DNA from 2 places in the Azoarcus sp. Soil_N_20 genome. Region 2 is predicted to be linked to the other one. Evidence: predicted binding sites of a transcription regulator. Region 2 holds the regulator's gene; the other holds the start of a gene.
What was found. The regulator FNR, encoded in region 2, switches genes on or off when oxygen is low (the NO sensors DNR and NnrR bind a similar motif). The targets are predictions, from matches to a motif close to TTGANCTAGNTCAA.
Positions count from the first base shown of each region.

Region 1: the regulator FNR is predicted to act here: its motif matches at 3,957-3,970, upstream of AC3A35_RS09825 (thiamine pyrophosphate-dependent enzyme).

Region 1 covers NZ_JBDGKX010000004.1:63,504-77,921, reverse strand. The annotation lists gene AC3A35_RS09840 (DUF1326 domain-containing protein) at 1-115, shown strand, start outside; gene AC3A35_RS09835 (DUF2182 domain-containing protein) at 129-908, shown strand; gene AC3A35_RS09830 (indolepyruvate oxidoreductase subunit beta) at 1,415-2,017, opposite strand; gene AC3A35_RS09825 (thiamine pyrophosphate-dependent enzyme) at 2,014-3,891, opposite strand; gene AC3A35_RS09820 (potassium/proton antiporter) at 3,994-5,739, opposite strand; gene AC3A35_RS09815 (response regulator transcription factor) at 5,816-6,454, opposite strand; gene AC3A35_RS09810 (PAS domain S-box protein) at 6,429-9,140, opposite strand; gene AC3A35_RS09805 (ABC transporter substrate-binding protein) at 9,366-10,535, shown strand; gene aceE (pyruvate dehydrogenase (acetyl-transferring), homodimeric type) at 10,889-13,567, shown strand; gene aceF (dihydrolipoyllysine-residue acetyltransferase) at 13,588-14,418, shown strand, end outside.
Region 2 covers NZ_JBDGKX010000018.1:24,504-38,921, forward strand. The annotation lists gene AC3A35_RS24180 (hypothetical protein) at 1-64, shown strand, start outside; gene AC3A35_RS24185 (universal stress protein) at 118-561, opposite strand; gene AC3A35_RS24190 (MBL fold metallo-hydrolase RNA specificity domain-containing protein) at 682-2,091, shown strand; gene AC3A35_RS24195 (PHA/PHB synthase family protein) at 2,235-3,920, shown strand; gene AC3A35_RS24200 (NfeD family protein) at 4,009-5,520, shown strand; gene AC3A35_RS24205 (slipin family protein) at 5,517-6,296, shown strand; gene AC3A35_RS24210 (Crp/Fnr family transcriptional regulator) at 6,389-7,075, opposite strand; gene AC3A35_RS24215 (SirB2 family protein) at 7,184-7,573, shown strand; gene fnr (fumarate/nitrate reduction transcriptional regulator Fnr) at 7,609-8,349, opposite strand; gene hemN (oxygen-independent coproporphyrinogen III oxidase) at 8,465-9,856, shown strand; gene AC3A35_RS24230 (sulfite exporter TauE/SafE family protein) at 9,922-10,635, shown strand; gene AC3A35_RS24235 (MerR family transcriptional regulator) at 10,660-11,073, opposite strand; gene AC3A35_RS24240 (heavy metal translocating P-type ATPase) at 11,145-13,385, shown strand; gene AC3A35_RS24245 (heavy-metal-associated domain-containing protein) at 13,410-13,619, shown strand; gene ppa (inorganic diphosphatase) at 13,662-14,189, shown strand; gene AC3A35_RS24255 (hypothetical protein) at 14,369-14,418, shown strand, end outside.

The DNA.
Region 1 (14,418 bases), on a different contig from region 2:
CGAGACCCTCACCGTGGCAAAGTCGCGCGCCTTGCGTCATCAGGCGCACGGCGTCGATCTGGCGCTGGCCGATCGCACCGCGTTCTACTCACCCTTCAGCTACGCGGGCCCCTGAGGGAGTAGCCGTCATGGAAAGGACGATGCGCGGCCTGCGCGCACGCGCGCAGCTCTCCACCGCTGTCGCACTGGCACTCCTCGCCGGGCTCACTGCGCTCGCCTGGGCGTACATGATCGGCCTCGCGGCGCATGCGGACATGGGCCACGCCGCCATGCCCGCGACCGCCTTCGAGTTCATCGCGGTCAGCGTACTGATGTGGTCGGTGATGATGGTCGCCATGATGTTGCCCGGCGCGGCTCCGATGATCTTCACCTTTTCCACGGTGGCGCGCCGTCGCGCCGATGGCGAGGCGAGCGCATTCGTGCCGACGTGGATTTTCGTCGCGGGCTACCTCGCGGTGTGGACTGCCTTTTCCTTGCTCGCCGCCCTTGGCCAGTGGGCCCTGTACGACCGCGGCCTGCTCGACTCGGCGATGGGCCGGACCGGGCCGATCGCGGGCGCGGCGCTGCTTGTCCTTGCCGGCGCCTTCCAGTGGAGTGCCCTCAAGGAGGCCTGCCTGACCAAGTGCCGCACACCCCTGAGCTTTCTCCTCACGGAATGGCGCGAGGGCCGGCGCGGCGCCTTCGTCATGGGTCTGCGCCACGGCGCGTTCTGCGTCGGCTGCTGCTGGGCACTGATGCTGCTGATGTTCGTCGGTGGCGTGATGAGCCTGGTGTGGATGGGCGGGCTGGGAATCTACATGCTGGTGGAGAAGGTCGTGCCTGCGGGTCAGCTCTTCAGCCGGATCAGCGGTGTGGTGCTGGTGTTTACTGGCCTCGCCCTGGCGATGGTCACGCTGAGCTCCACCTAGCAAGCAAGCGGCGGGGGCTCAGGGTTGGCGCGAACCGGCACTCGGCTCGTCGCAGGCATCGAGGCATCGCAGTTGACCACGTATCAACGCGCAGCCGGCTTCGTGGGCGTCATCGGACAGGTCATCGAGCTCGTCTGACGCCGGGCGACGCCGAGCCAGGCAAGCATCTGCGGCGAACGGCTCACGCGCTCATCGAAGGCTTCGTCGAAAAAAAGTGGCGGAGAGCCGGCGAGCGCGAAGCCCCGTCGATCGCGCTCATGTCGCCCACCCACGGGCCGAGAGCGCGTTGCCATCAACAATGCGAGCGGTCATCGAAGAAGCCTCGAAACAGTTCGCAACTTTGACAGCAGCGGCCCGCCTGTTGGGCGCGCTTCAGCCCGCCGCAGGGGGTGGCTCGGGCACGAGTGCCAGAACCGGGCAGCTGTGGCCGACTGAGTAACCCTACGGGGGATCTTGCGGACGGATCGCGACTCACCCCGTTGACGCGCTTCCCGCAAGGAAACGATTCAGGCGGCTTCAGCCTCTGCCACCGCCCTTCGACCACGTTCGAAGGCCAGCCGATTGAGGTCGAGCAGCGCCGGTTTGCGGCTGGCGAAGCGTGCAAGTACCGCATCGCGCAGCACATCGGCGGGAAACGGCAGGCGGTCGGCCATGGCGCCGAGCATCACGGTGTTGCCGAGGCGGATATTGCCGAGCTCGAGCGCCAGCGCGCTGGCATCGAAGGCATGGACATCCACGCCCAGGGCACGCATCTGCGCCACCGGATCGGCCGGATAGTCGTACAGCCCGAGGTTGACCACCGGCGGCACCACCCGGCCCAGATTCACCAGCGCAACGCCGCCCGGGCGCAGCATGTGCACCCAGCGCAGGGCCTCGGCCGCCTCGAAGCCGACCAGCAGATCGGCCTGTCCGGCCGCGATCTGCGGCGACAGCACCTGCTCGCCGAAACGCAGGTGCGAGGTCACCACCCCGCCACGCTGGCTCATGCCGGCGACTTCGGTTTTCTTGACATCGTGGCCGAGCGACAGCGCCGCTTCGGCGAGGATTTCGGTCGCGGTCATCACGCCCTGGCCGCCAATGCCGCATACCAGAATATTGCTCATGATCATGATGGCGTCCCCACCTTGCGCAGGAAGGCGACCGGCTGCGCCGGTCGGGCATGGACGATGGCCTCGGGCGCACAGGGCTGCACGCACAGACCGCAGCCGGTACAGGCTGCGGTCTCGATGCGGACAAAGGCGAGATCGACCTCCTTGCCCGAAGCCTTGACTGCCTTCTCGCGCCGGGTCACGTGGATCGCCGGACAACCGACATCGACGCAGTTGCCGCAGCCGGTACAGCGCTCGTCCATCACCTTGTACGGCGGCGTCGCCCGGTAATCGTCGATCAGCACGCAGGGGCGGTCGGTGATGATGACCGAGGGCTCGGCGACCTTCGTTTCCTCACGCAGGGCCCTGAACAGCACCGGCAGCTGATAGGGATCGACCACGCGGATGCGTTCGGCCCTGACCCCGAGGGCTTCGCACAGTTTTGCAAAATCGATCCGTGGTGCGGCTTCGCCGTGGATGTCGCGCCCGGTGCCGGGGTTGTCCTGGCCGCCGGTCATGCCCACCGCACGGTTGTCGAGCAGCAGCACGGTGACGTTGCCGCGATTCCAGGTGATGTCGAGCAGGCCCTGCATGCCCATGTGCAGGAAGGTGGAATCGCCGATCACGGCAACGACGCTCTTGTTGTCGTCGGTGGTGCCGCGGCCCTTGTCCATGCCCAGCGCCACGCCCATCGAGGCGCCCATCGAGATGCAGGTGTCGAGCGCGTTCCACGGTTGTCCGGCGCCCAGGGTGTAGCAGCCGATATCGCCCGAGATCGAGATGTTGCGCAGCTGCGACAAGGTGTAATACACGCCGAGGTGCGGACAGGCCACGCACATCGTGGGCGGACGCGGGAACACCTTCTGCGCGGCCACCTCCGCCCCCGCCGGCGCTACCTCGCCGAGCAGGCCGGCGATCGCGGGACGCAGGACCTCGGGCGAGAGTTCGCCGGTTCGGGGCAGGATGTCCTTGCCGGTGCAGACGATGCCCGCTGCGCGCAACTCGGTTTCGACCAGCGCTTCGGTTTCTTCGACCACGACCACCTGCTCCACCCCCTCGGCGAAGGTCCGGGCCAGCTCGAGCGGCAGCGGATGGGCGAAGCCGAGCTTGAGCACCGGCGCATCGGGGAAGGCCTCGCGCACATGCATGAAGGCCGGACCGGAGGCAATGAAGCCGACCCGCCGGTCGCTGCCCGCGATCACCGGATTCAGATCGCTGCCTTCGGCTTCCGCGCGCAGCGCGCCATCGCGCTCGAACATCAGCGGCAGCCGCGGCCTGGCGTTGCCCGGCACCATGACCCAGCGCCGCGGATCCTTGACGAAGCCGGTCGGCTCGCAGGTTTCGCGCGCGGCGCCGAGGACCCGGCCCTTGACGTGACAGATGCGGGTGGTGAGGCGCAGGATCACCGGGCAGAGGTGACGCTCGGACAGCGCGAAGGCCGCGCGGGTCATGTCGTAGGCTTCCTGCGCATCGGCCGGCTCGAACACAGGCAGATGGGCAAAACGCCCCCAATAGCGCGAGTCCTGCTCGTTCTGCGACGACGACATGCCGACATCGTCGGCGACCGCGATCACCAGCCCGCCCTCGGTACCGGTCACGGTCATCGTCATCAGCGCGTCGGAGGCGACATTGAGCCCGACATGCTTCATCGCGCAGAAGGCACGCGCACCGACCATGGACGCGCCGAGCGCGACCTCGAGCGACACCTTCTCGTTCACCGACCATTCGGCGTAGAGCTCGGGGTAGGTCGCGAGAACCTCGAGAATCTCGGTGGAGGGCGTACCGGGATAGGCGGCGGCAACCCGGCAACCACCATCGCGCACTGCAAGCGCGACCGCCTCGTTGCCGGACAGGAACAGGTACTGATGGGTCGAGGCTGGCAGGGGTGCGCCCATGGGCATGGCTCCGTCGTCGGGTCGGACAAAGGAGCAGACATTACCGATCGGTCGACAATACCGGGTTGATACAGGTCAACGCGGTGCGGATTGCACCGGCCGCTAGACGATCCGCGGCGGACTCGGGCACTTGAGTCCGATCTGCGTCACCACGCCATGCATATCCATGTCACGCACGGTCAGCACGAAGCTGCCGATCGCGACCTTGTCGCCGACCACGGCACGGCGGCCGAGTCGCTTCAGCATCATGTCGCACAGCGGCAGCGGTTGCTCTTCCGGATCGAGTTCGAAACCATAGGCCTGCGCAAGATCGCCGGCCGAACACGACGGATCGACCACGAATTCGCCGAAGAAGCCGGCGTGAGCCGACAACTCGCGTTCGGTCACGACACTGAAAACGCGGGCCAGGGGCTCGGCATAGTCGTCAGCCGCCGCGAACCAGACCGAATCACCCGCCGCCAGCCGGGTATCGACCTGCAAATCGTGCAGGCGGCCACGTCGCACCAGCGATACGCAGCGCACCGACAGCCCGCCATGATCGGCGGCGATGTTGTCGGGGTGACGCCCTTCTGCCGCTGAGCCGGAAGCAACACGAAATTCGAGCAGATCGAGCGATGCCTTGTCACCCACCCAGACCTCGCGCCGGTCGACCGGTTCGTCGCGCGGCGGGACTTCGACCTTGAGCCAGCGCGCCGCCACCGGCACCGTCGCCCCCTGGATCAGCAAGGACACCAGCACCACGGCGAAAGCCACATCGAACAACAGCCGGGATTCGGGCACGCCCATCATCACCGGCACGATCGCCAGCACGATCGGCACCGCGCCACGCAGGCCCACCCACGAGATGTAGGTCACCTCGCGCGGCTTGAAATGAAAGGGCCACAGTCCGATCGTCACCGCCAGCGGGCGCGCGACCAGCATCAGGAATACCGCCATCGCCAGGGCCTCGGGGGCGTGATCGACGAGATGCGATGGCGTCACCAGCAAGCCCAGCACCAGGAACATGCCGGCCTGCGCCAGCCAGGCCAGACCGTCCATGACCCGCAACACATGTTCGGTCGCATGGCAGCGCCGATTGCCCACCACCAGCCCGGCAATGTAGACGGCCAGGAAGCCACTGCCGTCCATCAGGTTGGTGGCGGCAAACACCATCAGCCCGCCCGACACGATGAGCAGGGCGTAGAGACCTTCCGGGAGCTGAAGCCGGACCAGCAGGCGCGCCAGCACCCAGCCGCCGGCGACGCCGAGCACCGCGCCGATGGTGAGCTGGGATGTCAGCAACGCCAGGAAGCGACCGACGCCGGCCTGCTCGGGAAGCAGCAGCATCTCCACCAGCACGGTGACCAGCAGGATGGCCATCGGGTCGTTGGCGCCGGACTCGATCTCGAGCGTGGCCTTGACCCGCTCGTTGAGCCGCACCCCGCTATTGCGCAGCAGGGCGAACACGGCTGCCGCATCGGTGGAGCCGACGATGGCCGCCAGCAGCATGCCGAGCCGCCAGTCCACATCGAGCAACCAGGTGGCGAACACGCCCAGGGTCGCGGCAGTGCCGACCACCCCCCAGCTGGCCAGCACCGCAGCCGGCCACAGTGCCACCCGAAAGCTCTCCACCCGGGTCCGCAAGCCACCGTCGAGGAGGATGACGGCAAGGGCAAGATGGCCGACCAGGGTCGCGGTGGCAAAATCATCGAAACGGATGCCACCCGGGCCGTCCTCGCCGGCGAGCATGCCGACGAGCAGAAACAGCAGCAGCAGCGGGAGTCCCAGACGCGCCGATACGGTGCTCGCTAGCACGCTGATGAACAGCAATACACCGACGAGCAGGAAGAGGCCATTCAGCGCAGTCATAGACAGAACTTATCATGGCAGGTGAGCAATGCCTATGCGTACCTGCCGCGTCCGGTCTGTCGGTTGCGACGATGGCTCAACGGGTGGCGGCGGTCGGCTCCACGGTGACGACATGCTGCACCAGCTCGGCCAGCGAATGGGCGCCCATCTTCTCCATCACGCGGGCGCGGTGCACCTCGACGGTCTTGATGCTGATGCCGAGCACGTCGGCGATTTGCTTGTTGAGCTTGCCGGCGATGATCAGGTCGAGCACCTCGCGCTCGCGCTGGGTGAGGTGATCGAGGCGTCGGACCGTATCGGCCTCGAGCTTGCGCTTCGAGCGGCTGTTGCGCTCCTGCTGCAAACACTGTTCGATCAGGCGCAGCATGTCCTGGTCGCCGAACGGCTTCTCGATGAAATCCACCGCCCCCTTCTTGAGCGCGGACACCGCCATCGGCACGTCGCCGTGACCGGTGATGAAGATCACCGGCAAGGTGAAGCGCTTGCGCCCGAGTTCCTCGAACAGCTCCAGCCCGCTCATGCCGGGCATGCGCACGTCGAGCACCAGGCAGCCGGACATCGACTCGCGCCATGCGGCGAGAAAGCTTTCGGCGGAATCGAACGCCGCCACCGCATACCCGCTGGACTCGAGCATCCAGACCAGGGAGTCACGCAGGGCTTCGTCATCGTCGACGATGTAGATCTGTTGGTCAGGCACTGCGCGCGACTCGCTCACTTGCGGCCTCCGTGGGCAAGGTAAAGGAGAATATGGTACCCCCTTCCGGGTTGACGTCGACAATCAGGCGGCCATCGTGAAACTCGATGATCGAGCGGCAGATGTTGAGCCCCATGCCCATGCCCTCGGCCTTGGTGGTATAGAAAGGCGTGAACAGGCGGGCCCGGTCCTCCTCGCTGATGCCATGGCCGCGATCGATGACCGCCACTTCGACCGAGTGCGGCCCGAAGGGACGCGCACGCGCCACCAGCGTGCGCTCCTCGGGCAGCACGTCGCTCATCGCATCGAGCCCGTTGCGGACCAGATTGAGCACCACCTGCTCGATCATGATGCGGTCGGCGTAAACCGCCGGCAGCCCCGGTGCGACTTCGGCCACCAGCCGGATGCCGAGACGGCGCGCATCGATCTCGGCAAATCCGAGCGCATCGTCGAGTATGTCGGCGATCTGCACCGCATTGCGGCGCGGCTCGCTCTTCTTCACGAACTCGCGGATGCGGCGGATGATCTTGCCCGCGCGCTCGGCCTGGAAGCTGGCCTTCTGCATCGCGGCAAGGAGGTCCTCGGGTTTGCTGTTGCCGGACTGCATGCGGGTGACGCAACCGGCACAGTAGTTGGCAATGGCCGACAGCGGCTGGTTGAGTTCGTGGGCCAGCGTCGAAGCCATTTCACCCATGGTGATCAGGCGCGAGGTGCGCTCGAGCCGCTCCTCCTGCTGACGCGAGATTTCTGCGGTCTGTTTGCGGTCGGTGATGTCGGTGGCGATGCCCATCCGCACCACCCGGCCGTCCACCCAGCGCGTGGCGTGTTCGCGCACGTGGTACCAGCGTCCGGACAGCGGATGCTGCAGCTCGCCGTCGAACAGTTCGCGCGGCAGGTCGGCCACGCTCAGGCCGCGCGGGTCGACCCGGTAGTCGCCCCGCTCAGGCTGCGGCACCGCCACCCCGCGCACCGTGCGCCCGACCGCATCGAAACCATGAATGGCCTTGAACGCACGATTGGCGAACAGGATCTCGTCGGTGCCGGCGTCGGACACGAACACCGCCGCATCCAGCCCGTCGAGCACCGCCTCGAAGCGCTCATGGGCGGCCTCGAGCGCGGCACGCACGCGCTTGGGTTCGGTGATGTCGGTCACCGAGGCCATCCAGCCGGTCTGACGGCCGGTGAGATCGATCAGCGGTGACAGATAGAAGCGCGCATCGAGCCTCTCGCCGTTCTTGCGCCGGATGCGCATTTCGAAACCGCTGGAAGGCGCCCGCCCGCCCAGCGTCAGCTCGAGATTGCGCGCACAGACATCGAGCTCCTCGGTCGGCCAGTACGGAAACGGCGCCTCGGCCCCGAGCAACTCGTCCTCGTCGAACCCGACCATGCGGCAAAAGGCGGAATTGACGTAGATGATGCGACCGCTGAGATCGATCGCGCGCAGGCCGGTAATGACCGAATCCTCCATCGCCTTGCGAAACGCCGACTCGGCGCGCAAGGCCTCCTCGGCGGCCTTGCGCCCGGTGATGTCGTGCGCCACCGCATACACCAGCTTTTCGGCCCGCACCGGGTTGATGCTCCACACCAGCCACTTGTAGCTGCCGTCGGCACACAGGCAACGATTCTCGAACTTGACCGGCTGCCCCGCGGCCAGCAGGCGCAACTGCTCCAGTGTGGAGGCGACATCGTCGCGATGCACCAGGTCGAGCATCGGCTTGCCCGGCAGCTCGCGCGGGGAATGGCCGAGGATGCGTTCGAAAGCCGGGTTGCAGCGCCTGAACGATCCATCGAGGCCGACCACGCACAACATGTCGAGCGACAGGTTGAACAGGCGATCACGCTCCTTCTCGACCTGAACCCGGCGCAGTACGTGCATGCGCAGCAGCCACAGGGTCCACAGCACGATCACCGACAGGCCGATGATCAGCACGATCGGCAGCGCCTGGGGGAGTTGCCCGCCGGTGCGGAACGCGGTCGCACGCAGGACGAGGCCATTGCCGGGCGGATCGAGCGGGAGCTCGAACGCCACGCTTTCGTCGAGATCCTTGAGCGCGGAGTTCACCGCCAGCGTCTCGCCGTCGGCATTCAACAACGCCAGTCGATACTTCTCCGCAAACCATCCCGGGACCAGATGGCGTACCACCCGCTCGATCGAATACACGCCGACAATGGCCCCACGAAAATCGCGTCCGTGGCGGATCGGCACATAGACTTCGAGCACGGTCAAACCGCGCGCCGTAGTGTAGGCCTCGCCGTAGGCGGCGCGGCCGCCGTCGCGTGCGCGGACGAAGGCCGCCGACTGCGGCGCCGCCAGCGCGTCGCCGGCGAGCCAGTCGGTGGTATCGAACGGTGCCGACCAGCGCACGATTCCGTCCTCCCCCACCCAGACCACGTTGACCAGTTCGCCATTGTTGGCGATGTGCTGATTGGCGCGCAGCTGGAATCCGTCCGGATCGAGCGCCTGGGCCGCCAGGTCGCGGGCGAGCTGACCGAGGAACTCCTCGGTGCCCTGCATGTGCAGCCGCATGGTCTGCTCCGCCCACTGGACGTCGCGCGCCACCGCATTGCGCTGGCTGTCGAGTTCGCGGGTCTGCAACAGGCCGACGAGGGCGAGCATCGACAGCGCAAAGACGACGACCGCGACATAAGGCGCCGTCCAGTACCAGCGATTGGGTGCGGATTGAGCAGGATCGTCGGTTTCGGTCATGAGTGAACGCGGGGGAAAACTGCGGGGGACGCCGGAGTCGCGAACGTCGACATGCACCGGTCCGGATGACGCTGCATTGTTGCCGCGCCTTGGCCCCAGCCGGCATCGGGTATTACCCTAGTGGTGCGCTTCGGGTTTCCGCCAATTCTTTGTCGGTCGATAACACAACACAATACGGCAATGTTCCTGCGCACAACCCTTCGGCTCCTGAATGTCCTGGCCGTGATGCTGCTGACGGGTCCCGCGGGAGCGGCCGAGCCTGCCGGCGCGGTGCAGCCGGTCAGGATCGGCGTAACCGGTCCATTTACCGGCGGCTCGAGCCCGATGGGGGTCTCGATGCGTGAAGGCATCCGCATCGCGGTCGCCGAAATCAACGCCGGCGGCGGACTCCTGGGGCGCCCGGTCGAGCTGATCGAGCGCGATGATGAAGCGCGTAACGAGCGTGGGGCCCAAGTCGTCCAGGAATTGCTGAACAAGGAAGGGGTGGTCGCCGGCCTCGGCATCGTCAATACCGGTGTCGCCCTCGCCAGCCAGCGCTATTACCAGCAGGCGAGGATACCGGTGATCACCTCGGTCGCCACCGGTTCGCTGGTCACCAAGCAATTCCAGCCGCCCGAATTCGCCGAGAACTTTGTGTTCCGGGTATCGGCGAACGACACCCTGCAGGCGGCGATGATCGTCGAGGAAGCCATCGATCGACGGGGCTTGCGACGGGTCGCCATTTTTCACGACGCCACCAACTATGGCCAGCTGGGTCGCGAGGACCTCGAACGGGCGCTGGCCAGCCGCGATATCGAGCCGGTCCTGATCGAACGTTTCCAGCTTCGCCAGGCGGACATGACCCAGGCCCTGTTGCGCGCACGACAAGGGGGCGTCCAGGCCATCCTGACCTACGGCATCGGCCCCGAACTGGCTCAGATCGCCAACGGGATGGCGCGTCTGGACTGGAGAGTGCCGTTGATCGGCAGCTGGACACTGGCGATGTCGAATTTCATCGACAACGCCGGCCCCAACGCCGAAGGCGCCCGCATGCCCCAGACCTTCATCCAGGAACCCAATACGGCACGTCGCAAGGCCTTCCTCGAGGCCTGGCGCGAGCTCACCGGCACCGAGCGAATTCCCGTGCCACCAGCCGCTGCACAGGGGTATGATTCTGCCCTTCTGCTGGCGGCTGCGATACGCCAGGCGGGCACCACCGACGGTGACCGTATCCGGGAGGCGCTGGAGAATCTCGAGACCCGGGTAGCCGGAGTGATCATGGAATACGCGCGTCCATTCACCCGGGACAGCCACGAAACCATCTCATCACCCGGGCAGATCTACATGGGCGAAGTACGCAATGGGCGGGTGGTCTTTGCCTACGCGGACGATCGCCTGCGGGCGATGCGGCAATGACGCTGCCCGCGACAAGTATCGATTTTCCCGATCGGCCGGGGGACCTCTCCCTCCCTCCCTCACCCCCGGCCGATTTTTTTCCCGTTCCGAGTACGACAGGGCTCACGCATCCATGCGTCGAGCCCTGTTTTTTTGCGCTCGGCTCCCGTTCCAGAGACAGATAAAGGTTTTCGAAAGCTCGCAAGACGACACTTTTTTTGTTCCACCGCCACAAAAGCTATTGCGCATTGCGAAACATGGTTTTATAGTTCGAAACGCTGATCGGACAGCACCGGTTCGGTCTCGCGTATTTCACGACCATCTCCGCCCTGCCGGGGCGGACTTTGCCAACCAAAGTCATGAGGAGACAAACCATGACCGGAACATCAAACGTCATTCTGCAACCCGACCCCGACAGCCAGGAAACGCAGGAGTGGCTCGACGCCATCGCTGCGGTCATCGAGAACGAAGGTGCCGAGCGCGCCCATTTCCTGATCGAGAAACTGATCGACAGCGCACGTGAGGAAGGCATCAACCTGCCCTACTCCGCCACCACCCAGTACATCAACACCATCCCCGCCGACCAGCAGCCCAAGTACCCGGGCGATGCGGACATGGAGATCAAGCTCCACTCCTACATCCGCTGGAACGCGATGGCGATGGTGGTTCGTGCCAACAAGAACACCAACGTCGGCGGCCACATCGCCTCCTTCGCCTCTGCCGCCGCGCTCTACGACGTGGGTTTCTCCCATTTCTGGCATGCGCCGAGCGCGGACCACGGCGGCGATCTGATCTTCTTCCAGGGCCATTCGGTGCCGGGCGTCTATTCCCGTGCCTTCATGCTCGGTCGTTTCAGCGAAGAGCAGATGGACAGCTTCCGTCAGGAAGTCGACGGCAAGGGCGTGTCGTCCTATCCGCACCCGTGGCTGATGCCCGACTTCTGGCAGTTCCCGACCGTGTCGATGGGCCTCGGCCCGCTGTGCGCGATCTACTCGGCCCGCTTCATGAAGTACCTGGCCAGCCGCGGCCTGATCGATGCCGCCCAGGCTGAAAAACGCAAGGTCTGGGCCTTCCTCGGCGATGGCGAGACCGACGAGGTCGAGTCGCTGGGCGCGATCGGCATGGCCGCGCGCGAGAAGCTCGACAACCTGATCTTCGTCATCAACTGCAACCTGCAGCGCCTCGACGGGCCGGTGCGCGGCAACGGCAAGATCATCCAGGAACTCGAAGCCGAATTCCGCGGCGCCGGCTGGAACGTGATCAAGCTGATCTGGGGCACCAACTGGGACACGCTGTTCGAGCGCGACAAGAAGGGCATCCTCAAGACGCGCATGATGGAACTGTGCGACGGCGAATATCAGACCTTCAAGGCCAAGGACGGCGCCTACGTTCGCGAACACTTCTTCAACACCCCCGAATTGCGGGCGCTGGTCGCGGACTGGACCGACGAGCAGGTGTGGAACCTGAACCGCGGTGGCCACGACCTGTTCAAGATCTTTGCCGCCTATAACGCCGCCGTCACCCACAAGGGTCAGCCGACGCTGATCCTGGCCAAGACCATCAAGGGTTTCGGCATGGGCCAGTCGGGCGAGGCGATGAACATCTCGCACCAGCAGAAGAAGCTCGACACCGAGTCGATCAAGCGCTTCCGCGACCGTTTCAACATTCCGGTCGCCGACGAGAACCTCGCCGAATTGCCCTACCTGAAGTTCGCCGAAGACTCCGCCGAGTACAAGTACATGCGCGAGCGCCGCATGGCCCTGGGTGGCTTCCTGCCCAGCCGCCGGCGCAAGGCCGAGCCGCTGCCGGTGCCCGCACTCGATACTTTCGGCGCGCTGCTGAAGGCCTCGGGCGAGGGTCGCGAACTGTCGACCACGATGGCCGTCGTGCGCATCATGAACACCCTGCTCAAGGACAAGCAGATCGGCAAGAACATCGTCCCGATCGTGCCCGACGAGAGCCGCACCTTCGGCATGGAAGGCATGTTCCGCCAGTACGGCATCTGGAACCAGGAAGGGCAGAAGTACGTACCCGAAGATCATGACCAGCTCATGTTCTACAAGGAAAGCCAGACCGGCCAGGTGTTGCAGGAAGGGATCAACGAAGCCGGCGCCATGGCCGACTGGATTGCTGCAGGCACCGCCTACAGCGTGCACGGCGTGCAGATGATTCCGTTCTACATCTTCTATTCGATGTTCGGCATGCAACGCACCATGGACCTGTGCTGGGCGGCAGCGGATCAGCGCACCCGCGGCTTCCTGATCGGCGGTACCGCCGGGCGCACCACGCTCAACGGCGAGGGCCTGCAGCACGAGGACGGTCACAGCCTGGTGATGGCCAACATGATCCCGAACTGCGTCAGCTACGACCCGACCTTCCAGTACGAAGTCGCGGTGGTGGTGCAGGACGGCATGCGCCGCATGTTTGCCGAGCAGGAAGATGTGTACTACTACATCACGGTGATGAACGAGAACTACGAGCACCCGGAGATGCCGGCCGGTGCCGAGGCCGACATCATCAAAGGGATGTACGCCTTCAAGAAGGGCGGCGCCGGCGAGCTGCGCGTGCAGCTGCTGGGTTCGGGCACCATCTTCAATGAAGTCATTGCCGCCGCCGACCTGCTCAAGAACGACTGGGGCGTCGAAGCCGACATCTGGGGCTGCCCGAGCTTCAACGAGCTCGCACGCAATGGCCAGGACACCGCACGCTGGAACCTGCTCCATCCGCTGGAAGCGCCGAAGCTGTCGCACGTCGAGCAAAAGCTCGAGGGCGCGGTCGGCCCGGTGGTGGCTGCAACCGACTACATCAAGCTGTTCGCCGAGCAGATTCGTCCGTTCGTCAAGAACACCTATGTCACGCTGGGCACCGACGGTTTCGGCCGCTCCGACACCCGCGAGAAGCTGCGCCACTTCTTCGAGGTGGATCGTCACTGGGTCACGCTGGCTGCGCTCAAGGCGCTTGCCGACGAAGGCAAGATCGAACGCGACAAGGTTGCCGCTGCGCTGGTCAAGTACAAGCTTGATCCGAGCAAGCCGAACCCGATGTCCGTTTGAGCACCGAGGGAGACAACAACATGAGCCAATTGATTGAAGTGAAAGTTCCGGACATCGGCGACTTCTCCGACGTGCCGGTGATCGAGCTGTTCGTCAAGGTCGGCGACACCATCAAGGTCGACGACGCCATCGCCACGCTGGAATCCGACAAGGCGACAATGGACGTGCCTTCCTCCCACGCTGGCGTGGTCAAGGAAGTGCTGGTCCAGGTCGGCGACAAGGTTTCGCAGGGCAGCCTGATGATCAAGGTCGAAGCGGAAGATGCAGGTGCTGCGGCGCCCGCTCCGGCGGCGCCTGCTGCCGCACCCGCAGCGGCACCCGCAGCGGCACCCGCTGCCGCACCGGCGGCGGCCGGTGGTGTGGTCGAGGTCACGGTGCCCGATATCGGCGACTTCTCGGACGTGCCGGTGATCGAGCTGTTCGTGAAGGTCGGCGACACCATCAAGGTCGACGACGCGATCGCCACCCTCGAATCCGACAAGGCGACGATGGACGTGCCTTCCTCCCACGCCGGCGTGGTCAAGGAAGTGCTGGTCAAGGTCGGCGACAAGGTCTCGCAGGGCAGCGCGATGATCAAGGTCGAGGCCGCCGGCGCAGCTGCTGCGGCACCGTCGGCGCCGGCTGCGCCCGCAAGTGCGCCGGCGCCGGCACCCGCTGCAGCTGCGCCCGCTGCAGCGGCAAGCCCTGCGCCTGCAGCCGCGGCGGCGGCCACGGCCCCGTCGGCGGTCAAGATCGGTGGCAAGGTTCACGCCAGTCCCAGCGTGCGCGCCTATGGCCGCGAACTGGGCGTGGATCTGGCCCAGGTCAAGGCCACCGGCCCGAAGAACCGCATCCTCAAGGAAGACATCACC
Region 2 (14,418 bases):
GACGACCCTCTACTTTCAGCGCACCGCCGACGAGATAAATCATCCGGAGTTGCATCAGCATTGAAGCAGAACGGCCCGCAACGCGGGCCGTTCTGCTTTCGACACCTGCGAGTGTCATTATCGATAGACGAGTACCGGGGTTTTGCTGTGGGTCAGCACCTTTTGGGTCTCGCTGCCGAGCAGCAGGCCGGCAATGCCTTTGCGCCCATGGGATGCCATGAATATCAGGTCGCAGCCGTGACGATCGGCGGCGTCGATGATGGCCTCATACGGGACTTCGTTGACCAGTGTATCCGTGCCGGAGAGTACGCCGGCAGCATCTGCAGCCGCCTTGGCGCGTTCGAGAATGTGCTCGGCCTCCTGTTGTGCAGAGCGGGCAAACTGTTCGGGCGTGGTCGGATCGATCAACGCACCTTCGCCATAGATGGGCATGGGGAAATCGGGCTGAGCATAGAAGAACGTGATTCTCGCCCCTGTCTCTTTTGCATACGTGATCGCACGGGCTACTGTGCCCTCCGAGAGGGGAGATCCGTCCGTTGGTACGAGAATATGCTTGAACATGTCGCTGCTCCTTTAGACGCCATCAATAAGCAATTATAGTCAGTCAAGCATCCTCCCTATGCTTGATCGCAGTCAACTCCGGACCAGAACGTATGGGTGATGCTGAAGAGCGGAGGGAACATGGACATCACATTCTATGGTGCAGTCGGAGAGGTGACCGGATCCTGTGCTGTCGTGCGTCATGAGGGCGGTGCCTTCATGGTCGATTGCGGCATGTTTCAGGGGGGCAAGGAAGCCGGGCTGAAGAATCTGCGTGCGCTTGATTTCGATCTTGAGCAGATCGATTTCGTGTTGCTGACTCATGCCCACCTCGATCACTCCGGGCTCTTGCCCCGTTTGCTTGCACTTGGCTATCGCGGTCCGGTGCATGCCACATCGGCCACGGTCGATCTGCTCGGGGTCATGTTGCTCGACTCGGCGTACATCCAGGAGAAAGAGGCCGAATTGGCCAACCGGCGACATCGCTCGCGGCATGCGCGACGAGGCTGGGATGTTGCGCCGCTGTATACGGTGGAGCAGGCACGCAGCACCCTGCATCGGCTGCGCCGGGTCGACTACGAGGCCACGCTGCATCCGGGCAAAGGGGTGGTCTGCCGTTTCCACGAGGCGGGTCACATCCTGGGCTCCGCGATCATCGAGGTCGAGGTGAGCGAGCGCGGGAGCGCACGCAAGATCGTGTTCACCGGCGATCTTGGGCAGCCCGGGCGGCCAGTGTTGCGAGATCCCTTTATTGTGAGGGATGCCGATCTTCTCTGTATCGAGACCACCTACGGCAATCGTGCCCATCGAGCGATGGTCGACACCGAGAATGAGCTCGTTCATGTGCTTACCGACACGTTGAGGCGCAAGGGGGGGAACGTCATCATTCCCGCTTTTGCGGTAGGGCGCACCCAAGAAGTGGTATTCGTGCTGGCGCAACTGGTGCGTTCGGGGCGGGTGCCGAACCTGGAGGTGGTTGTGGACTCGCCGATGGCCACCGCGGTCACCGACCTCACGCTGCAACATTCCGCATTGTGGGATGATGAAACGCGCGAACTTCTGGCCTGGACCCGGTCGAACCACGAACGCTTTCGATTGCGTTTTGTTGCCGACGTTGAAGAGTCGATGGCGTTGAACCACCACCACGGGGGACTAGTGATCATCTCTGCCAGCGGAATGTGCGATGCCGGACGAATCAAATTCCATTTGCGCTATAACCTCGGACGGCGGGAGTGCTCGGTCATCATCGCCGGCTTCCAGGCCGCGGGCACGCTCGGACGCAGGCTGGTCGACAAGGCCCGGGTGGTGACAATTTTTGGCGAGCGCATTCCTGTGCGGGCAGATATCTACACCATAGGCGGACTCTCGGCGCATGCAGATCAGCCGGCACTGCTCGAATGGATGCGTCATATTGAACCGCCGCCACGACGAACTTTCCTTGTCCATGGAGAGGCTGAAACGACTGCGACCTTTGCCGAACTGGTCAATGCGCTACCGGGTTGGCCCGCGTCGATCGTGCCCGAAGCGCGGGTCGCCTACCCACTGAATTGAGGCGGGAGCCCATGCTCCCGCCCGTAATGCCGGAGTAAGTCATGACCACAAGAACAAGCAGGAGCGGAGGCAATCATTCCTCCAAAGGTGGCAGGCCACGGCGTGTCGAGCAGTTCGATCCCGGCCAGGTGGTCAAGCGTGCAATGCGTGAGCTGCATGATGGGGTCGAGGGTACTGTCGATCCACTCGGCATGAGTGCCCCTATCATTCACGCCCATCTCGCGTGGGCGGCACATCCGCAGGAGCTTGCCGAGCGCCTTGCCGGACTGTCGACCGATTTGTGGAAGCTGCAACTGCACTCGATGAATCGCATGCTCGGACTGCAGAGCAGCGATCCGATTCGTCCGAATGCAGATGATGCCCGCTTCGCTGACCCGGTATGGAGCGAGTACCCCACCTGGGATCTGACCAAGGAGTGGTATCTCGCATTCACACACCACATGCAGAACATGCTTTTCGACACCCCGGGGCTGGCGGGGAAGGAGCGGCGCAGGGCGGCGTTCTGGTGGCGGAACTGGCTCAATGCGATGGCGCCGACCAACTTTCTGTGGACCAATCCGGTGGCGCTGCGCAAGGCGTCGGAGACCCAAGGCGAGAGTCTGGTCAATGGTTTCCGCAATTTCCTCGATGACCTCAAGGCCGGGGATGTGCGAATGACCGACCCCGGTGATTTTCGCGTCGGCGAGAATCTGGCGACCACCGAAGGGGCCGTGGTGTTCCGCAATCGCCTGCTCGAAGTCATTCACTATGCGCCGACCCAGCGCGCAGTGCATGCCGAACCGGTCGTCATTGTCACCCCCTGGATCAACAAGTTCTACATTCTCGATCTGGTGCCGAAGAAAAGCATGATCCGCTTCTTGCTCGACCAGGGCCTGGATGTGTTCATCACCAGCTGGAAGAACCCGGACGGATCGATGCGTGACTGCCGCTTCGACGACTATCTTGTGGACGGGGTGCACGCCATCGTCGAGGTGGCACGGAGTTTTACCGGTGCGCACAAGGTCCATGCCGTGGGTTACTGCATCGGCGGGACTGCACTGGCGATGTACATGGCCTGGGCCAACCGTCATTTCAAGGCGGAGGAGGTGCCCGTTGCCGACTGGACCTTGCTCACCACGCTGGTTGATTTCCACAAGCCCGGTGACATCGAGGTGTTCATCGACGATGCGAGCATTCGCTACATCACCAACAACATGGCGACCAAGGGCTTCCTCGATGGCAGGGAGATGGCGTCGGCCTTCCGGCTGCTGCGCTCCAATGGCCTGATCTGGCACTACGTGGTGCACGGCTGGCTCTACGGCGATACGCCGCCGCCATTCGATGTGCTGTACTGGAACATGGATACCACCCGTATGCCGTTTGCGATGCATGCGTGGTATCTGCGTGAGCTTTATCTGAACAACGCGCTGGTGCATCCGGATGCCCTCGCGGTGGCCGGCGAGCCGCTCGATCTTGCCCGCGTTTCACAGCCGCTGTACGCGGTTGCAGCGGAGGACGATCACATCGCCCCCTGGATGCAGACTTACAAGGTGAATAACCATGTCACCGGCCCCAAGCGTTACGTGCTGTCGAGCTCGGGTCATATCCTGGGCATCATCAATCCCGTGGTGACGCCGGCCAAGCGCAAGTTCTGGGTGGCAGAAGCGCACCGTTCGGATACGGCGGAGCAGTGGCGGGCCAGTGCCATCGAGCACGACGGGAGCTGGTGGACCGACTGGATGGCGTGGCTCAAGCCGCGCGCGGGCGAGTTGGTCGAAGCGCGGCCGGCTGCAACCGCTCAGTACCCTGCACTCGCTCCGGCCCCGGGTACTTACGTGATGGAGCGTTGAGGAGGGCAGAACTTCTGCCCGGGTGCGGACTCCCACACAAGGAGCAGATTCGCCGATTTGACGACCTGGCAGCCACGGAGGTCACCCCATGCAAGCATGCGCGGTTTCACGGTCTTGGCGCGTCATCGGGCTGGCACTGGTGCTGATCGCACTGGTGATGGTCGGTGGGCCGGCAGCCGCAGCCAGCGCGAGCGTGCTGCAATTGGGTGTCGAGGGCGTGATCGGCCCGGCGACGGCCGATTACATTCATCGCGGTCTTGCCCGTGCCGCTCGATCCGGTACCGGGCTGGTCGTGATCGAAATGGATACTCCCGGCGGCCTCGACACCTCGATGCGCATCATCATCAAGGATATTCTTGCCTCTCCGGTGCCGGTGGTCACCTTCGTATCGCCAGAGGGCGCGCGGGCGGCGAGCGCCGGTACTTACATCCTGTACGCGAGTCATATCGCGGCGATGGCGCCGGCGACCAACCTTGGTGCCGCGACCCCGGTGGCGATCGGCATCGGTGGGGCCCAGCCGGGCAAACCCGGCCCCGAAACGCGGCCCGAACCCGCCGAGGATGAGCAGGCTGCAGGGGCCGATAACAAGAAAAAGGATGCCGCATCCTCCGGGAATGGTGACGCTGCCACGAGACCTTCCGCGCAACCCGCGCCAAAGCCGACATCGAAGCCGCTCGCCGGTACCGATGCGATGACCGCCAAATCGGTCGAGGATGCCACCGCCTACATCCGCAGCCTGGCACAGCTGCGCGGGCGCAACGCCGATTTTGCCGAACGCGCGGTGCGCGAGGCGGCGAGCCTGTCGGCAGAGGATGCGCTGGCGCAGAAGGTGATCGATATGATTGCGGCCGACGTTCCTGCACTGCTCGCGCAGCTCGATGGCCGCGAAATTGCCCTGATCGGCGGCAAGGTGGTGCTCGCCACCGCCAACGCCACCATTGAGCACCACGAGCCGGACTGGCGCAACCGCATCCTCGCCTCGCTGGCACATCCGCAGGTGGCGCTGATCCTGATGATGATCGGGATCTACGGCCTGTTCTTCGAGTTCACCTCGCCGGGCTTCGGTGTGCCGGGTGTGGCCGGCGCCATTTCGCTGCTGATTGCGCTCTACGCCTTCCAGTTGCTGCCGGTTAATTGGGCGGGGGTGCTGTTGCTGGCGATCGGTGCCGGTTTGATGCTGGCCGAGGCCTTCATCCCGAGCTTCGGCGTGCTCGGCGTCGGCGGCGTCATCGCCTTCATTGTCGGCGGGCTGTTCCTGATGGACACCGAGGCCCCAGGTTTTGGTGTCCCAGTGGCGTTGGTCATCGGCCTGGCGCTCACCAGTGCGGCGGTGCTGCTGGCGATCGGCAGCTTTGCCGCCCGCAGCTTCAAGCGCCCGGTGGTGAGCGGGCGGGAGGAGATGGCCGGCGCATGCGGTACCGTCATCGGCCCCGCGGTCGAAGGCGGATGGTGGGTGATGGTGCATGGCGAGCGCTGGCGGGCCCGCTCGAATGCCCCGCTCGAACCTGGCAGCAGGGTGCGGGTCGATTGCCTCAACGGGCTTGTGGTGGATGTTTCACCGGTAACCGATTCCCCAAATTTACGGAGCGCCTCATCATGATCGATCTCCAACTTGGCTTTGCGCCCCTCCTGCTCCTGCTCATATTTCTCGTTGTCGCTTCGATCAGGATCCTGCGCGAGTACGAGCGCGGTGTGATCTTCATGCTTGGCCGCTTCTGGAAAGTAAAGGGCCCTGGTCTGGTGATCGTGATCCCGGGTGTGCAGCAGATGGTGAAGGTGGATCTGCGCGTGGTGACCATGGATGTGCCTTCGCAGGACGTGATTTCGCGCGACAACGTGTCGGTCAAGGTGAATGCAATCGTGTTCTTCCGTGTGGTCGACCCGGAGAAGGCGATCATCCAGGTCGAGAACTTCCTGGTCGCGACCAGCCAGCTGGCACAAACGACCTTGCGCGCGGTGCTCGGCAAACACGAACTCGACGAGATGTTGGCCGAGCGCGAGCGGCTCAACCTTGATGTACAGCAGATTCTCGATGCGCAGACCGACTCATGGGGCATCAAGGTGACCAACGTCGAGATCAAGCATATCGATCTGAACGAGAGCATGGTGCGCGCGATCGCCCGTCAGGCCGAGGCAGAACGCGAGCGCCGCGCCAAAGTGATTCATGCGGAAGGCGAAAAACAGGCGGCGCAGGCGCTGATGGAAGCAGCTGCAATGTTGTCGCGCGAACCGGCGGCCATGCAATTGCGCTATCTGCAGACCCTTACCCAAGTGGCCGGTGACAAGAGTTCGACCCTGGTCTTTCCGGTGCCGGTGGACCTGATCGGCAGTTTCCTCGGCCGGGGCAAGGAGGCGGTGCCGAAGGATGCGGCCTGAGTGGCCGCGTTGCACAAGGCGCAAGCGCGGGCTTGACTCTGGTCAAGGTGGCCGCGGGCGCGTCTGTTGGAAACTTCGAATGCGAGCTTGGTTCAGCCGTTGTAGCGTGCCAGGGCGCGGGGGTCATGCAGTTCGATACGTTTTCCATGCACGCTGATCAGTCCGTTGTCGGCGAGGTCGTGGAAGATTCGAGACAGGGTTTCAGGGGTCAGGTTGAGGCGTGAGGCGATGACCTGCTTGCTGGTCGGCAGCGAAATTTCTGCGGGTTTTCCGTCGTCGCTACCGGTTTGCTGCAGCAGATAGCCGATCACGCGTTGAGTGCTCGAACGCAGCGAGTAGGTCTCGACGTCGCGCACCATGTTGTGCAGCCTGATGGCCATCCCGGCGAGAAGCTTGCGGGCAAACCCGGGATCCTGATCGACCAGTTCCGACACCACGTTCTGGCCGATGTGCAGCAGTGCCATGTCGCTCAGGGCCTCGGCGAACACCGGGTAGGGGCGGTCCATGAACATCACCGCTTCACCGAAACTCTGTTGCGGGCCGACGATCTCGACAACCTTTTCGTTTCCCTGGGCGGACGAAAATGCGAGCTTCAACTGACCGGATACCACGAAGTAGAAGCCATGAGCCATATCGCCACGCTGGAACAGCAGCTCGCCCTTGGTGAGATGGCGCTCTCGCGTAAAGCGGGCGACGCGCTCGAGTTCCGGGTCGGACAGTTCGCCAAACAGTGGAATCTGGCGTAGCAGGGCGGTGAGATCGGAAGGGGGATGAGTCATTGCATGCTCCGTCAGTCAAGGCTGAATTCTAACCTCGGCTGGGTCCCGCGCGCAGGCCGTGGCTGCGTCGGGTTTCTGGCCGAAAGGCTTCATTCCTGGAGATATGGCGTGTATCAGACGCTCAAGTACATACATGTGAGTTGCGCGATACTGAGCGTTGGTGGATTCGCGTTGCGCGGATGGTGGATGCTCGGTGACCATCGCCTGCTCGCGCATCGTCTCACCCGAACCTTGCCCCATGTCGTCGACACCGCACTGCTCGGCAGTGCCATCACGATGGCAGTGATGATCGGCCAGTATCCGTTCCAGGCCGACTGGATTACCGCCAAGGTCATCGGCCTGGTGGCGTATGTGGTGCTCGGTACGATCGCCCTCAAGCGTGGACGCACACGGCGGATTCGGGCCATTGCCTATGGTGCGGCACTACTGGTTTTCGGCTGGATCGTGTCGGTCGCGCTGAGCAAGAACCCGGCCGGCTGGCTCGCACAGGTCGTTTGATGTCCTGCGGCAGGATTCGTTCTGTCGAATGCCGCTCAGCGCGCACCCTGCTGGTGCTGGATCAGCTTTTTGAGCCCCGCGTTGTTGAGGATGCGGATGTGCTTCTGCTGAACGGCAACGAGGCCCTCTTCCTGGAAGCGGGAAAAAGCACGCGACACGGTCTCGAGTTTCAGCCCCAGGTAGGAGCCGATCTCCTCGCGCGTCATCCGCAAGTGAAACTCCGCCGCAGAAAAGCCCCGCGCAGTGAAGCGTTGCGACATGTTGAGCAGGAAGGCAGCCAGACGTTCCTCCGCACGCATCGAGCCAAGCAGCATCATCACGCCATGGTCGCGCACGATCTCGCGACTCATGACCTTGTGGAACTGGTGCTGCAGACCCTCTACGACACGCGAGAGTTCTTCGAGTTTGGCGTACGGAATCACGCAGACTTCGCTGTCCTCGAGCGCCACGGCGTTGCAGGAGTGGAGTTCGGTGCTGATACCGTCGAGGCCGAGGATCTCGCCGGTCATCTGAAAACCGGTGACCTGTTCGCGACCGTCCTCGAGCAAGACGTCGGTCTTGAATGAACCGGCGCGGATCGCATAGATGGCTTCGAACAATTCCCCCGCTCGGTACAAGGGCTGCTGGCGTTTGATCTTGCGCCGGGCCCCGACGAGTTCGTCGAGCCGGTCGAGCTCGGTATCGGACATGCCGAAAGGCAGGCACAATTCGAGGAGGTTGCATTGGGAGCACGCGGTCTTGAGTGCTGCCGTGGTGATCGGCACCGTTGCCTTCATTTGCACAGTAAACTTGCTCCGTGTCTGGATCGGGTATATTCCCGCCGTTGATCCAAGTCAACCACAAAATGCCGGCTTTCTGCCATTGTTAAGTACACCTTGACGCAGCGCGACCATGACCAGCCAGACAGAACTTCTATTCGATCCCCAGCTGATTCGTCGTTTCGACATCAACGGGCCCCGTTATACCTCTTATCCCACGGCAGATCGTTTCGTCGAGGCATTCGACGCTCGCGCGCTGACCGACTGGCTTGGCAAACGCGCCGTCGGTGGGGTGAGTCGACCGTTGTCATTATACTTCCACATCCCGTTCTGTAACACGATCTGCTACTACTGTGCCTGCAACAAGATCATCACCAAGGATCATGGGCGCTCGGCCAAGTATTTGAATTACCTGGCGAAAGAGATCGAGATGCAGGTGGCTGCGCTGGGCGGAACGAGGCAGGTCACGCAGTTGCACCTCGGTGGCGGCACCCCGACCTTCCTGTCGCACGGCGAGATGCACCAGTTGATGGAGTCGGTGCGCAAGCACTTCAACCTCGTGCCCAACGGCGAGTACTCGATCGAGGTCGATCCGCGCAAGGTCGATTTCGATACGGTCGAGATGCTCGCCGATCTCGGCTTCAACCGCATGAGCGTCGGCGTGCAGGATTTCGCCGAGGACGTCCAGATTGCCACCAACCGGGTCCAGAGCGTCGAGGAAACCAAGCTGGTGATGGATGCCGCGCGCGCCACCGGCTTCAAGTCGATCAGCATGGACCTGATCTACGGCCTGCCCAAGCAGAACGTGATCAGCTTCAACCGCACCCTCGAGCAGGTGCTCGAACTGTCCCCGGATCGCATCTCGCTGTACAGCTATGCGCACCTGCCCGGGCTGTTCAAGCCGCAGCGCCGGATTGCCCAGAGCGATCTGCCGTCGGCCGATTCCAAGCTGCAGATCCTGCAACTGGCGATCCGGCGGCTTACCGAATCGGGTTACGTCTATATCGGCATGGACCACTTCGCCAAGCCCGACGACGAGCTCACCGTTGCCCAGCGTCAGGGGCGCCTGCATCGCAACTTCCAGGGCTATTCCACCCAGGCGGAATGCGATCTGCTCGCCTTCGGTGTGTCTGCCATCGGCAAGATCGGTCCGGTCTACTCGCAGAACGTGAAGACCCTCGACGAGTACTACGATGCACTCGACCGTGACCAGCTGCCCGTGTTGCGCGGGATCGAACTCACCGCCGACGACCTCCTGCGCCGTGCCATCATCCAGGCGCTGATGTGCCATTTCGAGCTGTCGATCGAATCGATCGAAATCGCCCACCTGATCAACTTCCGCGAGTACTTTGCCGAGGAGCTGGCCGACCTCAAGGAGATGGAGGCTGCAGGGCTGGTCAAGCTGGATGGGGACTGGCTCAGTGTCGAGCCTGCAGGGCGTCTGCTCGTACGCGGTATCGCGATGGTGTTCGACCGCTACCTGCGTGCGGATCGCGAGCGCGCCCGGTATTCCCGGGTCATCTGACGGTGAGGGCGAGGGGAGCGGCGTAGAATGCGCACTCCGCGTCCCCTGCCCAGTTCTGAGAATCTATGCCCGAAACCGGTTATCTGGCCGTCTTCCTGATCGGCCTGCTCGGCGGCACCCACTGCGTGTCCATGTGCGGCGGTATTGTCGGCGCCCTGACCGTGCAGGTGCAGACGCCGACAGACCGCGGTCGGCAGTGGCCGATCCATCTGGCCTACAATCTCGGCCGGATCGGCACCTATACCGCAATCGGTGCCCTGCTTGGCGCAATCGGTTCGGTCGGCATGCTCTACGATGGCGTGCTGCCGGTGCAGATCACGCTCTACGTGCTCGCCAATCTGATGCTGATTGCGCTCGGGCTCTATCTCACCGGTTTCACCCGGCTGCTCGCCCCGGTGGAGCGGCTAGGGCATCAGCTGTGGCGCCGCATCCAGCCCCTTACCCGACGCTTTCTGCCCGCTCGTTCGGTCAAGCAGGCCTTGCCACTCGGCCTGTTGTGGGGGTTCCTGCCCTGTGGTCTGGTGTATTCGATCCTTGCGACGGCATTGGTTACCGGATCGGCCCCCCGCGGAGCGGGCCTGATGCTGGCCTTCGGGCTCGGCACCTTGCCCAATCTGATGCTCGCCGGGATGCTGTTCAAACGCTTCCGTGACCTCACCCGCAACAGCAAGGTCCGGTTTGCGTCGGGTTTGCTGGTGCTCGGTTTCGGAGTGTTCGGGCTGTTCCATGCGCCCACCCTCGGCGGCCAGTTGTGGAGCGGGGTGGTGTGCACGATCTGATCCCGGCGCGTCAGGGGGCGGCCGCTACTGCTCGCTCGACAGTGCGCGCAAGATGGGGCAGGGCGCCGTTGCATCAGTGTGCTGGCAGCAGTTTACGAGCTCGGCGAGGGCTGCCCGCATATCGGCCAGTTGCCGGATCCGGTCGTCGATCAGTTTGATTTTTGCCTGGGCCAGGGCCCGTGCGCGTTCGCGGTCGGTGTCCTCGTTGAGTGCCAGCAGGCCATCGATCTCGTCGAGCGAGAAGCCCAACTGCTGGGCGCGGCGGATCGCGCGCAGGCGGGCGAGTGCAGGCGTCCCGTATACGCGATAGCTTCCGCGCAACTGCTGTGGCTCGGCAAGCAGGCCGCGGCGCTGGTAGTAGCGGATCGTTTCGACGCCGACCTCGGCCGCTCGGGCCAACGCACCGATGGTCAGTTCCTTGCTGATTTGTTGGTCCATGTGTTGACTCCGTACTCAGGTACGGAGTTTAGACTGCACCTCATGTCAAAATACTGCAAGGCAGAAACACGATGCCAGAAAATCCATCCCGTCTGACGGCGCCCTCAGCCGGCCATGCGTCCGCGGCTACACTCGAGCTTTCCATCGGCGGCATGACTTGCGCAGCCTGTTCCACCCGGCTGGAGAAGGTGCTCAACCGTCTGCCCGGGGTCGAGGCCAGTGTCAACCTCGCCACCGAGCGCGCAACCCTGCATTACGCCTCGGGTGCGCTGACGGTTGGCGCTGCGGTGGCTGCGGTCGAGCGCGCCGGCTTTAGTGCGACCGAGGCGGCAAACGTGGTTCGCGAGGAAGTTCGCGCCCGTCAGCAGCGGGAATGGAAGGGCGAGTTCCGGCACTTCTGGATTGCCGCACTGTTGACCCTGCCGCTTGCCGCCCAGATGCCGGCGATGTTCGGCCTGTGGCCGGGCGGCGAGATGCAGCACGACCTCGTGCCGCGCTGGATGCAAATGCTGCTGGCCACCCCGGTGCAGTTCTGGATCGGCGCGCGTTTCTATCGCGGTGCATGGGCTGCGCTGCGGGGTGGCGGTGCAAACATGGATGTGCTGGTCGTGCTCGGCACGTCGATGGCGTATTTCTACAGTCTCGTGGTCACCCTGGCGGACCGCCACGACCTGCATGTGTATTTCGAAGCGTCGGCGATGATCATCACCCTGATTCTGCTCGGCAAACTGCTCGAAGCGCGCGCCAAGGCCCGTACCACCGCCGCGCTCGATGCCTTGCTGCGGCTGCAGCCGAAGATGGCACGGGTTGAACGCGACGGGGTCCTGGTCGAGGTGCCGGTGGAGACGCTGACGCCCGGTGCAGCATTCGTGCTGCGACCGGGTGATGCAGTGCCGGTCGATGGCGTGGTCGAAGCGGGGAACTCGGCACTCAACGAGTCGATGCTCACCGGCGAGAGCCTGCCGGTGGACAAGCAAACGGGGGACAAAGTGTTTGCCGCCACGGTCAATGGCGATGCCGTGCTGCACTGCCGGGCAACCGGCGTGGGCGCCAGCACGCTGCTGGCCGGTATCATCCGCCTGGTCGAACAGGCGCAGGGCTCGAAAGCGCCCGTTCAGCGCCTTGCCGATCGCATTGCGGCGGTGTTCGTTCCGGTGGTGGTCGTGATCGCCAGCCTCACCCTGATCGGCTGGTGGCTGTGGTCGGGCGACTTTCAACTGGCGCTGATCAATGCGGTTGCCGTGCTCGTGATTGCCTGCCCCTGTGCCCTGGGACTGGCCACGCCGACTGCGATCATGGTCGGCACCGGGCAGGGCGCGCGCGCCGGTATGCTGGTAAAGAACGCAGAAGCGCTCGAACTGGCCGAACGCCTCACCGTACTGGCAGTGGACAAGACCGGCACGCTCACCGAGGGCAGCCCCGCGGTGACGGATGTGGTTCCGGCTGACGGATGGACGCGCGCAACATTGCTCGCCGCGGCCGCTGCACTCGAACAGACCAGCGCACATCCGGTGGCCGCCGCCGTGCTGGGTGCCGCCCAGGCCGACGAATTGACCATCGAGCCGGCCAGCGAGGTCAGGGCGATACCGGGCAGGGGGGTGGAGGGGCGTTTGGGAGGGCTGCGTGTGGTCCTCGGCACGACCGACTTCCTGTGGGCGCAGGGTGTGACGGTTCCCGAAGCCGTCAGTGCGCCGCTTGCGGCAGCCGGCAAGACGCTGGTGGCGGTCGCGGTGGATGGGGCCTATGCCGGCGTGATCGGGGTAGCCGATCGCGTGCGTGCCGACTCCGCGGCGGCAGTGGCTCGTCTGCAGGCCGGCGGGGTGCGGGTGGTGATGCTGACTGGGGATCACCCCACCACTGCACAGGCGATTGCGGCACAGACCGGGATTACCGACTGGCGCGCCGGGGTGCTACCGGCAGACAAGGCCGCTGTCATCGACGCGCTGCGGGCCAGCGGTGAGCGTGCCGGCATGGCTGGAGACGGCATCAACGATGCCCCGGCATTGGCTGCGGCCGACGTATCGTTTGCGATCGGGGTCGGGGCCGATGTTGCAGTGGAGGCGGCCGACATTACCTTGGTGCGCAACAGCCTGCACGGGGTGGCCGACGCCATCGACCTGTCGCGCGCGACCCTCTCCAAGATTCGCCAGAATCTGTTCTTTGCCTTTGTCTATAACGTACTCGGCATTCCGCTGGCGGCGATGGGCATGCTCAATCCGGTGGTTGCGGGTGCAGCGATGGCGATGAGTTCGGTTTCGGTGGTCAGCAATTCCCTGCTGCTTCGGCGCTGGAAGCCGGGGCGTTCAAACTAGGCAACAAACTCGAGGACTAAAACCATGATTGAAGTAACGATCAAAGTCGAAGGCATGAGCTGCGGCGGTTGCGTGCGCAACGTGACCGGCGTGCTCAAGGCCCTGCCGGGCGTCGAGGAGGCCACTGTCTCGCTCGATCAGGCTTCGGCCACGGTGCGTTTCGACCCCGCGAAGATCGAGGTGAGCGCCCTGCGCCTTGCGGTCGAAGGTGCAGGCTTCGACTCCCCGGCCTGATTTGCTCTTATAATTCGCCAACTTTTTGCCATGGGAGGGAATATGGGCTTGGATCACGTGAAGGCCGGCAAGGATGTGCCGAACGATATCAACGTCATCATCGAGATTCCGGCGCAAGCCGATCCGATCAAGTTCGAGGTGGACAAGGACAGCGGCGCGGTTTTCGTTGACCGCTTCATGGGCACTTCGATGCGCTACCCGATCAACTACGGTTACGTGCCGCACACCGTGGCTGGCGATGGCGACCCCGTGGACGTGCTGGTCGTCACCCCCTTCCCGCTGTTCCCGGGTGCGGTCATCCGTTGCCGTCCGGTTGGCGTGCTCAAGATGGAAGATGATGGTGGCATGGATGCCAAAGTCGTCGCGGTGCCGGTGTCCAAGCTGACTCCGCTGTACGATAAGGTGCAATCCACCGATGACCTGCCCGAACTGCTGATGAAGCAGACCGTGCACTTCTTCGAGCACTACAAGGATCTCGAGCCCGGCAAGTGGGTCAAGATCCTGGGCTGGGGTACGGTTGAGGAAGCCCGGCAGGAAATTCTCAATGGTGTCGCTGCCGCGGCAAAGTAATCCCGGTACCGGCACCAGCCGGAAGCCGGACATGAAGAACCCGCCGGCCGGCGGGTTTTTTGTTTCGGATCACGACAAGCAAGCGTGCGTTCCGACGGACGAGTGACAGTAGCTCACAATTTCGCGGGAATTCTGTGCCGTGATCATGGTCTTCTTCAAGGCAAGCACTGCAGGCGCCCATGTGGACGCTCATCAGTGAGGAGGTCGCCATGAAGTGGTCCGCGTTCAC